2 linked regions of the Pseudonocardia sp. HH130630-07 genome follow. The protein of the gene in region 1 interacts with the protein of each later gene in a pairwise test. Links are inferred from orthologs where the notes say so. Each region holds a gene or a part of one and is shown on either strand. Other genes may lie near its edges.

Region 1 (7,345 bases):
GCCGCGGCCGCGGACGTGCCGGGGGCCGTGCCGCCAGCTCGGTCCGCTCGGGCCGACCACCCGGATCCGGCGCACGATGTCCGGTCCGACCGCGGCCGCCAGCCGGGTCAGCAGCTGCCGCTGCAGCGTGCGCAGCTGGGTGGCCCACGCGGTCGACTCGGCCTGCAGGGTCAGCTCGCCGTCGCGCAGCGACACCGGGATGCAGTGGTCCGCGACGTCCGGCCCGACGAGCTGGGGCCAGCGGCCCAGCACCGTCGCGTCGGTCAGCCGGGACGACCAGCCACGGTCCATCGACACCCGGGAGGCGATCCGGCCGAACGGCTGCGGGTCCCGGTCGTCCGGGCCGGAACCCGACCACCGGCGCCGCCGGCCCTTCCCGGACACCACCCGCAGTTTCGGCAGTGCCTGCTCGGCCCGCTCCTCGACCTTGCGGGCGGACGCCTCGCGGGCGGCCCGCAGCGCGTCCCGGGCGAGATCCGCGCCGCGCAGCCCGGCCCGCTCCCCGCCGAGCAGGTCGCCCTGCTCCCCCGGCGCACCGCCGCCCGTGACCGGCCCGTGACCGGGGGCCTCCGCGGCTCCATCCCCAGGCCGCCGACCGGGACGGCCCGCGCCGCGACCGTCTGTCCGGCGGTTCCCCGATCCACGACGGCGTCCGTCCCCGGCTCCGCGGGAGTTATCCACATTATCCACAGGCTTGTCCCCAGATCGCCGTGATGCGGTCGAGACCTGATCCGCGCCGTGTCACCGGGCCGGTCACCGCGGCTCCGCCGCCGGTTCTCCTGCCGGTTCCCGGCGGGCCACCGTCCGGTCACGGACCTCGAACCGGGCCCCGTCCAGCTCCGCCGGCACGTCCTCACCGACGGCGGCCGTCACCAGGACCTGCTCGGCCCCGGCGACGAGACCGGCCAGCGCGCGCCGGCGGGTGGCGTCGAGCTCGGCGAAGACGTCGTCGAGCACCAGGACCGGCTCGACGTCGTCGGCCTGCAGCAGCCGGTAGGACGCCAGGCGCAGCGCGAGCGCGAACGCCCACGACTCGCCGTGGCTGGCGTACCCCTTCGCCGGCCCCTCGCCGAGCGCGAGCTCCAGCTCGTCGCGGTGCGGGCCGACGAGGCACACGCCCCGCTCGATCTCCTGGGCCCGCACCTCCGCCAGCCGGCGCAGGAGCAGCTCCTCCAGGTCACCGGTCGACTCCGGGAGCTCCGCGACGCCCGGGGTCCCCAGGCTGGACCGGTAGTCCAGCCCGATCGGGTCCGACGACGGCGCGATCTCGGCGAACGCGTCCCGGGCGTACGGGGCCAGCGACACGACCAGCTCGCGACGACCGGCGAGCAGCGCGGCGCCGGTGCGGGCCAGGTGGCCGTCCCACACCTCCAGGGTGGTGAGCGCCGAGGCGTCCTCGGGGAGCTCGTCACCCGCCGCCGGCGGGGCCGGGCGCTGCCGCCCCCGCGACCCCCGCAGCGCGGGCTTCGCGGACTTCAGCAGGGCCGACCGTTGCCGGAGCACCTTGTCGTAGTCCGAGCGGACCCCCGCGTAGCGCGGGAACCGGGCGACCAGCAGCTCGTCGAGGAAGCGGCGGCGCTCCGTCGGGTCGCCGCGGACCAGCGCGAGGTCCTCCGGTGCGAACAGCACGCTGCGGAGGATCCCCAGGACGTCCCGCGGCCGCGACACCGGTGACCGGTTCACCCGGGCCCGGTTCTGCCGCTGCGCGTTGATCTCCAGCTCCACGCCGAGCCTGCGGCCGTGGTGGTGCACCTCGCCGCGCAGCACGGCCTGCTCGGTACCCCGGCGGATCAGCGGCACGTCCGAGGAGACCCGGTGCGAGCCGAGGCTGGCGAGGTAACCGATCCCCTCGACGAGGTTCGTCTTGCCGGCGCCGTTCGATCCGACCAGGACCGTGACGCCGGGATCGAGCTCGAGCTCCGCCTCCGGCCACGACCGGAAGTCGGTGACCGAGAACCGCCTGAGGTACACCGACCGGTCAGCCTCCCTGCGCCGGGCCGGCCTTCTCGCCGGGAGCGCCGGCCGGGCCGACCTTCTTGACCGCGTGCCCGCCGAACTGCTGGCGCAGCGCGGCGACCGCCTTCATCGCCGGGGACTCGTCCTGCCGGGAGGAGAACCGGGCGAACAGCGCCGCGGAGATCACCGGCAGCGGGACGGCGTGCGCGATGGCCTCCTCGATCGTCCAGCGGCCCTCACCGGAGTCGTCGACCCAGCCCTCCAGCTCGGCCAGCTCCGGGTCGTCCTTCAGCGCGTCGACCAGCAGGTCGAGCAGCCAGGAGCGGACCACCGTGCCGCGCGACCACGCCTGGATCACACCAGGCACGTCGGTCACGAGCTCGCTGGCCTGCATCAGCTCGAAGCCCTCGGCGTAGGCCTGCATCAGGCCGTACTCGATGCCGTTGTGGACCATCTTGGCGAAGTGGCCCGCGCCGACCGGACCGGCGTGGGCGAAGCCCTCCGCGCGCAGCCCCTCCGGCCGGAGCGCGTCGAAGATCGGCATGGCGAGCTCGATGTGCTCCGGCTCGCCACCGGCCATCAGGCCGTAGCCGTTGTCCTTGCCCCAGATCCCGCCGGAGACGCCGCAGTCGACGTAGCCGATCCCGTGCGCGGAGAGCAGCTCGGCGTTCGGCTTGTCGTCGGTGTAGCGCGAGTTGCCGCCGTCGATGACCAGGTCGCCGGGTTCCAGCACGGTGGCGAGCGTCGCGACGGTGTTCCGGGTCGGCTCCCCCGAGGGGACCATGACCCACACGACGCGCGGCGCGGACAGCGCGCCGGCCAGCTCCTGCAGGGAGCCGACGTCACTGACCTCCGGCCGCGGGTCGTAGCCGACGACCTCGTGCTCGGCGGCCCGCAGCCGCTCCCGCATGTTGCCGCCCATACGGCCCAGGCCGATCAGACCGATCTGCACTGCGATGCCCCCTCTGTCCTCACGCGCCGCGCACCGCGTTGCGGGGCACGGCGATCCTCGTCGATCACGCCGGGGATCGAGTCTTCCGGTCCCGCCGTGGCCACGCCACCGCGGCCCCGCCGGAGCGGATCAGCCCGGGAGCCGGACCGGCATCAGCAGGTGCAGGTAGCCGGACTTCTCCGGGGACGGCGCCTCACCGGTGTCGTCGGTGGCGGGCTTGGGCACCGGGCGGACCAGGGCCGGCCGGTTCGGCGTGGTGAACGTCAGCTGGGCCCGGTCGGTGTGCAGGGCGCCGAGACCGTCGAGCAGGTACCCGGGGTTGAACGCGATGGTCAGCGGGTTGCCGTCGAGTGCGCAGGGGAGCTCCTCCTCCGCGGACCCGACGTCGTCGCCGCCGGCGGCCAGGCGCAGGCCGTCCTCGCCGAACTCCATCCGGATCTGGGCCACCCGGTCCGCGACCAGGGACACGCGCTTGATCGCCTCGACGAGCGTCGCGACGTCGAGCTCGACCGCCGTGGTGTGCTCGGCCGGGATGAGCTGGCGGAACCGCGGGAACTCCGCGTCGAGCAGCCGGCTCGTGGAGCGACGGCCACCGCCGGTCAGGCCGAGCATGCCGTCCCCTGCGGACAGCGCGATCTCGACGGTGCCCGAGCCGGCCAGCGTCTTCGCGACCTCGGCGAGGGTGCGGGCCGGGATGAGGACCGCGGTCGAGATCGAGGAGTCCTCCGGCACCCACTCGAGCTCGCGCACGGCCAGCCGGAACCGGTCGGTCGCGGCGAGGGTGAGCTGGGAGCCCTCGATCTCCAGCCGGATGCCGGTGAGCATCGGCAGCGTGTCGTCCCGCCCGGAGGCGACGGCGACCTGGGCGACCGCGGCGGCCAGCGCGTCGGCCGCGACCGAACCCGCCTTCTGCGGCATCTCCGGCAGCTGCGGGTAGTCCTCGACCGGCATCGTCGGGAGGCTGAACCGGCTGTTGCCGCAGTTGATCGTGGCGCGCGCACCGTCGACGACGAGATCGACCGGCTTCGAGGGCAGGGCCCGGGTGATGTCGGCGAGCAGCCGGCCGGAGACGAGCATCCGCCCCGGCTCCCCGACCGTCGCGTCGAGCTCGACCCGGGCCGAGGTCTCGTAGTCGAACCCGGAGACGGTCAGCTTCTCGCCAGACTCGCCGTCGGACTGGATGAGGACCCCGCCGAGCACGGGCACGGGAGGACGGGCCGGGAGGCTGCGAGCCACCCAGGCTGCTGCGTCCGCGAGGACGTCGCGTTCGACCCGGAACTTCATCAAGGACCTTCCCCGGTGGCGCCAGGACCGCGACCGGTGGGTCGCAGCCGTCGACGGGACGGCGGTGCGGTGGTGGTGCTGCGGCGAGCCGTGGCCCCACCCGTCCGCCTGAGGCGGTGGCCGTTCGGCCGGTGCTGGGTCGGGATCTCGATTCGCCGGGAGGCTCACGGTAGAGCCTCGCCCCGACAGTTTCCACGCCGCCCCGGCGCTCGCCCGGTGCGGTCTCCGATCTCCGGTCACGACGCCGTGTACCCGGATCGTGGGCCCCCTCGTGTCCCCTCCACACGCTTGTTCTTGGGGAAGAACTAAGAGAGAGAAAACCCGTCGTAGTAGTAAGTCCTGTGCATGGTGTGGATGGACGCCATCGGTGCTGGTCAGCAGGCCGCGTCGACTGGGGATCTGGCCGTGGGGGCATCGGTTGACAGCTTCGGCCGGCGGTGGACCGGGGCGGGTTCCCCCCATCCGTCCCCGGTTCATCCCGGGTTCACCACAGAGTTGTCCACGGATCCGGGGCCATCCGTCCACGGGCTGCGCGGCGGCTATCCACAGACTTGTCCCCAGATGTGGGTGGAAGTGTGGTGGATCGTGGACCCAGGGTGATGGGTCCGGCACGCCGGGATGCAAGCGGCGTTGCGTACGGAACCCACTCACGCCTCATCCGTCACGCTCTGTTCGACGCAGAGTGACGTCCGGGTACTCGATGTCGATCATCTGTCGGCGTGACGAAGCGCCGAGTGCCCACTACCCGACGACGAACGGGATCCCCGGGAGCGACACGCGGTGGGCGCCACGCCGGACCGGATCGAGACCGGATCGCGACCGGCTCCGACGACCGCGGGGCCCGTGGACACCCGGCCGCCGGGGACCCGATCACCCCGGGCGGATCCCGCCGGCCCCGCAGAGACGATCTGAGCGCCGTTGTACGTGTGGGTGCGTCGGGATCGGTTCGGGTACGAGCCGTGTCCGCCCGGAACCACCCCGTACCGCCGCCGACCAGCACGTACCCGCCCCGCCCCGGCCGTACTCCTCACCCCCCGGCCCGGCTCCACTCATGGAGCTCCGGCCCGGTGTCACGAGGCCGAAGCTCCATGAGTGCAGCGGGGAGGGGGTGCGTGAGAAGGGAGCGGGGCGCGGGACCGGGTCAGTGCCGGGCGCGCAGCTTGATCCGCGCGGTGAGCTCCTGGACCTGCTCGAAGGTCTTGCGCCGGAGCGAGATCTCGTTGCGGATCTTCTTGTCGGCGTGCATGACGGTCGTATGGTCACGACCGCCGAACGTCTGGCCGATCCGCGGCAGCGAGAGGTCGGTCAGCTCGCGGCACAGGTACATCGCGATCTGCCGGGCCTGCGCGAGCGCCTTCGTCTTCCCCGGGCCGGACAGGTCGTCCAGCGTCACGGAGAAGAACTCCGCGGTGACCGCCATGATCGTCGGCGCGGTGATCTCCGAGGCCGCCGAGTCGGGGATGAGGTCGCGCAGCACGATCTCGGCGAGCTGGGTGTCGACGGCCTGCCGGTTCAGCGAGGCGAACGCCGTCACCCGGATCAGCGCGCCCTCGAGCTCGCGGATGTTGCGCTCGATCCGTTCCGCGATGAACTCCAGGACCTCACCGGGGACCGCGAGCCGGTCCTGGGCGGCCTTCTTCCGGAGGATCGCGATCCGGGTCTCCAGCTCGGGCGGCTGGATGTCGGTGATCAGTCCCCACTCGAACCGGGTGCGCATCCGGTCCTCGAGGGTCTCCAGGCGCTTCGGCGGCCGGTCGGAGGAGACGACGATCTGCTTGTTCGCGTTGTGGAGGGTGTTGAAGGTGTGGAAGAACTCCTCCTGGGTCCCCTCCTTCCCCTCCAGGAACTGGATGTCGTCGACCAGCAGGACGTCGACGTCGCGGTAGCGCCGCTGGAAGGCGACCTTGCGGTCGTCGCGCAGGGAGTTGATGAAGTCGTTCGTGAACTCCTCGGTACTGACGTACCGCACCCGCATCCCGGGGAAGAGCCGCTGCGCGTAGTGCCCCACGGCGTGCAGGAGGTGGGTCTTGCCCAGCCCGGACTCGCCCCAGATGAACAGCGGGTTGTACGCCCGCGCCGGCGCCTCGGAGACCGCGACGGCCGCCGCGTGGCTGAACCGGTTCGACGCCCCGATGACGAAGGTGTCGAAGGTGTAGCGCTCGTTGAGCCGGGTCTGCGACCGCGGTGCGACCGGGTCGCCGGCCTGCGGGGCGGTGTAGGCGGGCCAGGCGGTGCCACCGGGATCGCGTGCCGGGGCGGGCTCGGCGGGCGGGATCGGGGCCCACCCCCCTGCCGACGGGACCGGCTCGGCCGGGTATCCGCGCTCCGGCCCGGCGGAGGGGTCCGGAGCGGTGTCCGGAACCTCGTCGCCGTTCGCGCGGGCGTCGCTCTCACCGCGACCGGTGCTGCCCCCGGCGCCCGGCGCCGGGACCGGGGGTGCGGCGACGACCGGGATCTCGGTGGTCCCGGTGTCCCGGGCGCTGTCCCCGGCGGAGATGCCGCGGGCCATCCCGAACCCGGGCGGGTCGGGGACCTCGGTACCGCCGGAGGCGGCGGAGGCGTCGACGACGACGGCGAGGTTGACCGAGACACCCAGGTGCCGGCCGAGCGCGTCGCTGATCGGCTTGCGGAGGATGCGCTCGATGGCGTCCTTGGCGAACTCGCTCGGCGCGGCCAGCAGCGCGGTGCCGTCCAGCAGGCCGAGCGGACGGGTGAGACGGAGGAACGCGCGTTGCTGGGGGGAGAGCGAGGGGGCGCCCGACTCCGCGGACGAACCCGACAGGTCGGCGATGACCCGGTTCCAGACCGCGCCGAGATCGCCCGGCTGGTCGGTCATCCGCGGTTCCCCCTCCTGCTCGCGCTGTTCGCCCCCGCTGCCCGGGGAACGCTCCCGTCCCCCGGTGGTACGGCGATGGTCCCCGTCCGGATGCATCCGCTGCTCACCCTGAGGTGATGTATCCCCAGAGTTGTCCACACTTGTGCGTAAAGGTACGCAGCGCGTCGTGCCCGGCCCGCAGCGGGGCGGCCGGTCGGCGCGTCGCGTGTGTGGTTGGTCCGGGTGGGAACGGTGGATCCGGCCCGGTCGCACCCGGGCGGGTCGGCGACCGTAGCAGCCGGCGGCGGCCGTGTCCGCGGGCAGGCGCCCGGAACGGG
Region 2 (5,271 bases), 3.7 Mb from region 1 along the record:
TGGGACTGCCGCCGGCGGGCGAACGTCGTCGCCCGTGGGTGGAACATGTACGGCGAGCCGCAGGTCATCGAGGGCACCGCGCTGTTGGCACGGGCCATCCAGCACGAGACCGACCACCTCGACGGTGTCCTGTTCGTCGACCGGCTCGACGCCGAGACCCGCAAGCAGGCGATGCGCGAGATCCGCCAGGCGGCCTGGTTCGGCGAGCCGGAGCCGGTCGTCAAGGTCAGCCCGCACGCCATGTTCGGCAAGGCCCGATGAGACTGCTCTTCGCCGGTACGCCGGAGCCGGCCGTACCCGCGCTGCGGGCGCTGCTCGCGTCGTCGCGGCACGAGGTCGTCGCCGTACTGACCCGGCCGGACGCCCCGTCCGGCCGCGGGCGCCGGCTCACCCGCTCACCGGTGGGCGCGCTCGCCGACGAGGCGGGCGTCCCGGTACTTACCCCGGCGCGGCCGACCGGCGCGGAGTTCGTGGAGACCCTGCGCGGGCTCGAGCTGGACTGCGCGCCCGTGGTCGCCTACGGGGCACTGCTGCCCCGCCCGGTGCTGGACGTCCCCCGCCACGGCTGGGTCAACCTGCACTTCTCGCTGCTGCCGGCGTGGCGCGGTGCGGCCCCGGTGCAGGCGGCGATCCGGCACGGCGACGACATCACCGGCGCGACCACGTTCCGGCTCGAGGAGGGCATGGACACCGGGCCGACCTACGGCGTCGTGACCGAGCCGGTCGGCGCGACGGACACCGCGGGAGAGGTGCTCGCGCGGCTGGCCGAATCGGGGGCCACGCTGCTGACCGCGACGCTGGACGGGATCGCCGACGGCACCGTCGACGCGGTGCCCCAGCCCGCCGACGGGGTGTCCCACGCGCCCAAGGTCACCCCGGCCGGCGCCCGGGTCGATCCCGCGTCGCCGGCGGCCGCGATCGACCGGCTCGTGCGGTCGGTGACACCCGAGCCGGGTGCGTGGTGCGAGTTCCGCGGGGACCGCCTCGGCCTCGGCCCGGTCCGCCCGCTGCGCACCGGCGAGATCGAGCTGGCCCCCGGCGAGCTGCGGGTGGAGCGCCGCCGGGTGCTGGCCGGCACGGCGACCGTCCCGGTCGAGCTGGGTGCGGTCACCGCGAAGGGCAAGCGGCAGATGCCGGCCGCGGACTGGGCCCGCGGGGCCCGGATCGACGCCGGCGAGCACCTGACGTGATGCGGGCCGGTGATCCGGCCACGAGAACTGCGACGACGAGGTACGAGGACGGCCGGGCCCCCGGCCGCGGCGGACGACCGCCGAGGAGAACGACGTGAGCGAGCAGGACCCCGGATCCCGTCCGGACGACGGTGACCGCCGCGACCAGCGCCGCGCCCCGCGCGACGGCGACCGCCGCGGCCCCGGTGCGGACCGGGGGCGTCCACGCGACGGCGGCGGCCGCGGAGCGGAGCGGACCGGTTCGGGCTGGGGTGGTGGCCGGGACCGTTCCGGCTCCGGCCGGGGCCCGGATCGCGACGACCGCGGCGGGCCGGGTGGCGACCGTGGGGGTTACCGCGGCGATCGCGGTGGCTTCGGTGGCGACGGTGGTGACCGGGCCCGCGGCGGGCACCGGGACGATCGCGGTGGTTCCGGCACCGGTCGCGGCAGGTACGGCGGTGGGCGTGGTGGGCCCGGTGGCGACCGGGCCCGGCGCGACGACCGTGACTCCCGGGGCGGGCGTGGTGACGGGGGCGACCGGGGCGCCGGGCACGACCGCCGGCCCAGCCACTCGCGCTCCGGTGGCGACGTCGCTCGCCGCCCGGGCTCCACGGGACCCCGCGGCGACACCCGCCCGTCCCGGGACCGCGACACCGGGCGCGGCCCGCGCCGCGAGCAGGACCGGCACGACTCCGAGCGCCGCGACGGCGGCCGTCGCGAGCGCTCGGCGGGCCCGCGCAACTCCGGCCCGCCGCGCGGTCGGGTCGGGCCCGGCCGGCCGCCGGGCGACGACCCGGCCCGTCAGGCCGCCTACGAGCTGCTGACCGCGGTCCGCGAGCGGGACGCCTACGCGAACCTCGCGCTGCCGGGCATCCTGCGCCGGTACCGGCTCCGGGACCGTGACGCCGCCCTGGCCACCGAGCTGGGCTACGGCACCCTGCGCGCCCAGGGACTGCTCGACACGATCATCGACGCGTGCACCGACCGGCCGCTGTCGAAGATCGAGCACCCGCTGCTCGACGCGCTGCGGCTGGGCGCCTACCAGCTGCTGCGGACCAGGGTCCCGGCGCACGCCGCCGTCTCGACCTGCGTCGAGCTCGTGCGCGGCGACCACGGTTCGCAGTCGGCCGGCTTCGTCAACGCCGTGCTGCGCCGGATCGGCGAGCACGACGAGGGCGAGTGGCTCGACCGGCTCGCCCCGGACGCCGCCGAGGACCCGGTGGGCGCGGCCGCGCTGCGCCACGCCCACCCCCGGTGGATCGCCCAGGCGTTCGCCGACGCGCTCGGCGACACCGGCGAGGAGCTGACCGCCGCACTGGCCGCCGACGACGCCCGGCCCCGGGTGCACCTGCTCGCCCGCCCCGGCGAGATCTCCGCCGAGGAGCTCGCGCTGGCCACCGGGGGAGAGCAGGCGCCGTGGTCGCCCTACGGGGTGCACCTGGAACCGGGCAGCGGCGACATCGGCGAGCTCGACGCCGTCGCCGAGGGCCTGGCGCTGGTCCAGGACGAGGGCAGCCAGCTCGTGGCGGCCGCCCTGGCCCGGGCCGAGCTGCACGGGGAGGACACCGGGCGCTGGCTGGACCTGTGTGCCGGGCCGGGCGGGAAGTCGTCGCTGCTCGGGGGGCTGGTCGCCGCGCTCGGCGGCACCCTGGACGCGGTGGAGTCCAGCGAGCACCGGGCCGGGCTGGTCCGGTCCGTCACCGACGAGCTCCCGGTGACCGTGCACGTCGCCGACGGCCGCGAGGCCCCGCTGCCCGACGGCGTCTTCGACCGGGTGCTGGTCGACGCCCCGTGCACCGGGCTCGGTGCGCTGCGGCGCCGGCCCGAGGCCCGGTGGCGCCGGCGCCCGGAGGACACCGCGGCCCTCGCCCGGCTGCAGCGCGAGCTGCTGGTCGCGGCGCTGCGGCACGTCCGGCCGGGCGGTGTGGTCGCCTACGTCACCTGCTCACCGCACCTGTCCGAGACCGCCGGGGTGGTCGGGCGGATCGTGGGCCGGGCGGACCGGCCCGGCCCGGCCGGCCCGGTCGAGCAGCTCGACGCGCGGTCCGGCCTCCCCGCGGAGATGCCCGGCCTGGGCGACGGCCCCGCCGTGCAGCTGTGGCCGCACCGGCACGGCACCGACGCCATGTACCTGACGTTGCTGCGCAAGCCGCTCGGGTGAGCCCGGCGCCGTCGCACCCCGGACGGGTGTGACGGCGCCCTCGCCCACGGGTGTCCGTGCCCGGACCGCGCCGAAGTAGCCTGCTCCGCGTGCACCCCATGATCGCGCCCAGCATCCTCTCGGCCGACTTCGCGCGGCTGGCCGACGAGGCCGCGGCCGTCGGCCCGCGTGACGGCACGACCGGTGCGGACTGGCTGCACGTCGACGTGATGGACGCGCACTTCGTGCCGAACCTGACCCTCGGGCTCCCGGTCGTGCAGAGCCTGCGGGCCGCCACCGAGATCCCGCTCGACTGCCACCTCATGATCTCCGACCCGGACCGCTGGGCCCCCGGTTACGCCGAGGCCGGCGCCCGCAACGTCACCGTGCACGTCGAGGCCGCGGACGACCCGGTGAAGCTGGCGAAGGACCTGCGCGCCGCCGGCGCGCTCGCTGGGCTGTCGATCAAGCCGAACACCCCGCTCGACCCGTACGTGGAGCTGCTCGGGCACTACGACACGCTGCTGGTGATGAGCGTCGAGCCGGGCTTCGGCGGGCAGAGCTTCATGCCCGAGGTGCTGGACAAGGTCCGGACGGCCCGCCGGCTCGTCGACACCGGTCACCTGCGGCTGATCGTCGAGATCGACGGCGGCATCAACGCCGACACCATCGAGCAGGCCGCCGAGGCCGGCGTCGACTGCTTCGTCGCGGGGTCCGCCGTCTACAACGCCGAGGACCCGGGGCGCGCGGTCGCGGCGCTGCGCGACAGCGTGCGCCGGGCGAGCCCGCACCGCTGGGCCGGCTGAGCACGACCGGGCGGCGCCGCGGCGCCGGAGCGGCGGGTGCCTCCGTGTGACTCCGCGCACAGCAGGCGGTCCGGGTCATGACCTGTGCCGCAGGAGGACCGCGATCGCTCCCGGCAGGGGTAGCGTCCGCACCGACGGCCCGGCACCCTGCCCGGCCACCGGGAACGGTGGACGGCACCCGGCGTGGGAACGATCTCGGACACCGTGCGGTTGCAGGGGACGAGGACCGCTCGGCCGGACGTGGAGATCGACCCACGGTCGGCGTCGGCGCCGATCGGAGGAGCAGGAGGGAACACCGATGTTCACCGGCATCGTGGAGGAGGTCGGCGAGGTCGTCGACCTCCGGACCGACGGCGACGTCGTCGTGCTGACGGTACGGGCGGCGCTCGCCGCCGACGTCGGGCACGGGGAGTCGGTGGCCGTGAACGGGTGTTGCCTGACCGCCGTCGTGGACGGCCCCGGCGCTGCGACCCTCACCCTCGAGCTCGTCCCGGAGACCCTGAAGCGCACCTCGCTCGGAGCGGTCGGCCCCGGATCCGGGGTCAACCTGGAGCGCGCGGTGCGCGCCGGTGGCCGGCTCGACGGCCACATCGTGCAGGGCCACGTCGACGGGGTGGGGAGCGTCGTCTCGCGCACCCCGGGCGAGCGCAGCGACGAGGTCCGCTTCTCGTTGCCCGCGGAGCTGGCCCGGTACGTCGTGGAGAAGGGTTCGATCGCCGTCGACGGGGTGTCGCTGACCGTCGCCGCGGAGTACCCGGACGGGTTCGGTGTGGCGCTCATCCCGACCACGCTCGCCGACACCACCCTGGGCGCGCGGACTCCCGGTGACCCGGTCAACCTGGAGGTCGACGTGATCGCCAAGTACGTGGAACGGATGACCGCGGGGTACCTGCGGGGAGCCTCGGCGGGATCGGACGCAGGACAGGAAGGGGTCGCGCGGTGAGCGAGTCGACGGAGATCCAGGCCGGGCGGCCGCACACCGCCATGAGCCCGTCGGAGCGTGCGGAGCGGTTCGCCCGGATCGAGAAGGCGATCGCCGACATCGCCGAGGGCCGGCCGGTCGTCGTGATGGACGACGAGGACCGCGAGAACGAGGGCGACCTCATCTTCGCCGCCACCGCCGCGACCCCGGAGCTGCTGGCGTTCACCGTCCGCT

The links.
Region 2: the proteins of dnaN (region 1) and rpe interact in binary tests that used the Escherichia coli proteins (3 or more experiments, as listed by UniProt). The link is inferred for Pseudonocardia sp. HH130630-07 from one-to-one orthologs.

Annotation. Positions count from the first base shown.
Region 1 is NZ_CP013854.1:2,293,373-2,300,717, forward strand. The notes cover bases 2,116-5,086. They hold dnaN (DNA polymerase III subunit beta), read right to left. Parts: upstream 4,193-5,086; coding sequence 3,038-4,192; downstream 2,116-3,037. Other genes in these bases: gnd (phosphogluconate dehydrogenase (NAD(+)-dependent, decarboxylating)), read right to left, coding at 2,116-2,878. Also shown: AFB00_RS11140 (DciA family protein), read right to left, coding at 1-690; DNA replication/repair protein RecF, read right to left, coding at 754-1,971; more of gnd, read right to left, coding at 1,979-2,115; chromosomal replication initiator protein DnaA, read right to left, coding at 5,334-7,028. UniProt on the Escherichia coli protein: Confers DNA tethering and processivity to DNA polymerases and other proteins. Acts as a clamp, forming a ring around DNA (a reaction catalyzed by the clamp-loading complex) which diffuses in an ATP-independent manner freely and bidirectionally along dsDNA.
Region 2 is NZ_CP013854.1:5,967,559-5,972,829, reverse strand. Bases 2,395-5,271 are described here. They hold rpe (ribulose-phosphate 3-epimerase), read left to right. Parts: upstream 2,395-3,428; coding sequence 3,429-4,115; downstream 4,116-5,271. Other genes in these bases: AFB00_RS28140 (bifunctional 3,4-dihydroxy-2-butanone-4-phosphate synthase/GTP cyclohydrolase II), read left to right, coding at 5,100-5,271; AFB00_RS28145 (riboflavin synthase), read left to right, coding at 4,414-5,058; AFB00_RS28155 (RsmB/NOP family class I SAM-dependent RNA methyltransferase), read left to right, coding at 2,395-3,330. Outside these bases: def (peptide deformylase), read left to right, coding at 1-261; AFB00_RS28160 (methionyl-tRNA formyltransferase), read left to right, coding at 258-1,190; more of AFB00_RS28155, read left to right, coding at 1,987-2,394. UniProt on the Escherichia coli protein: Catalyzes the reversible epimerization of D-ribulose 5-phosphate to D-xylulose 5-phosphate.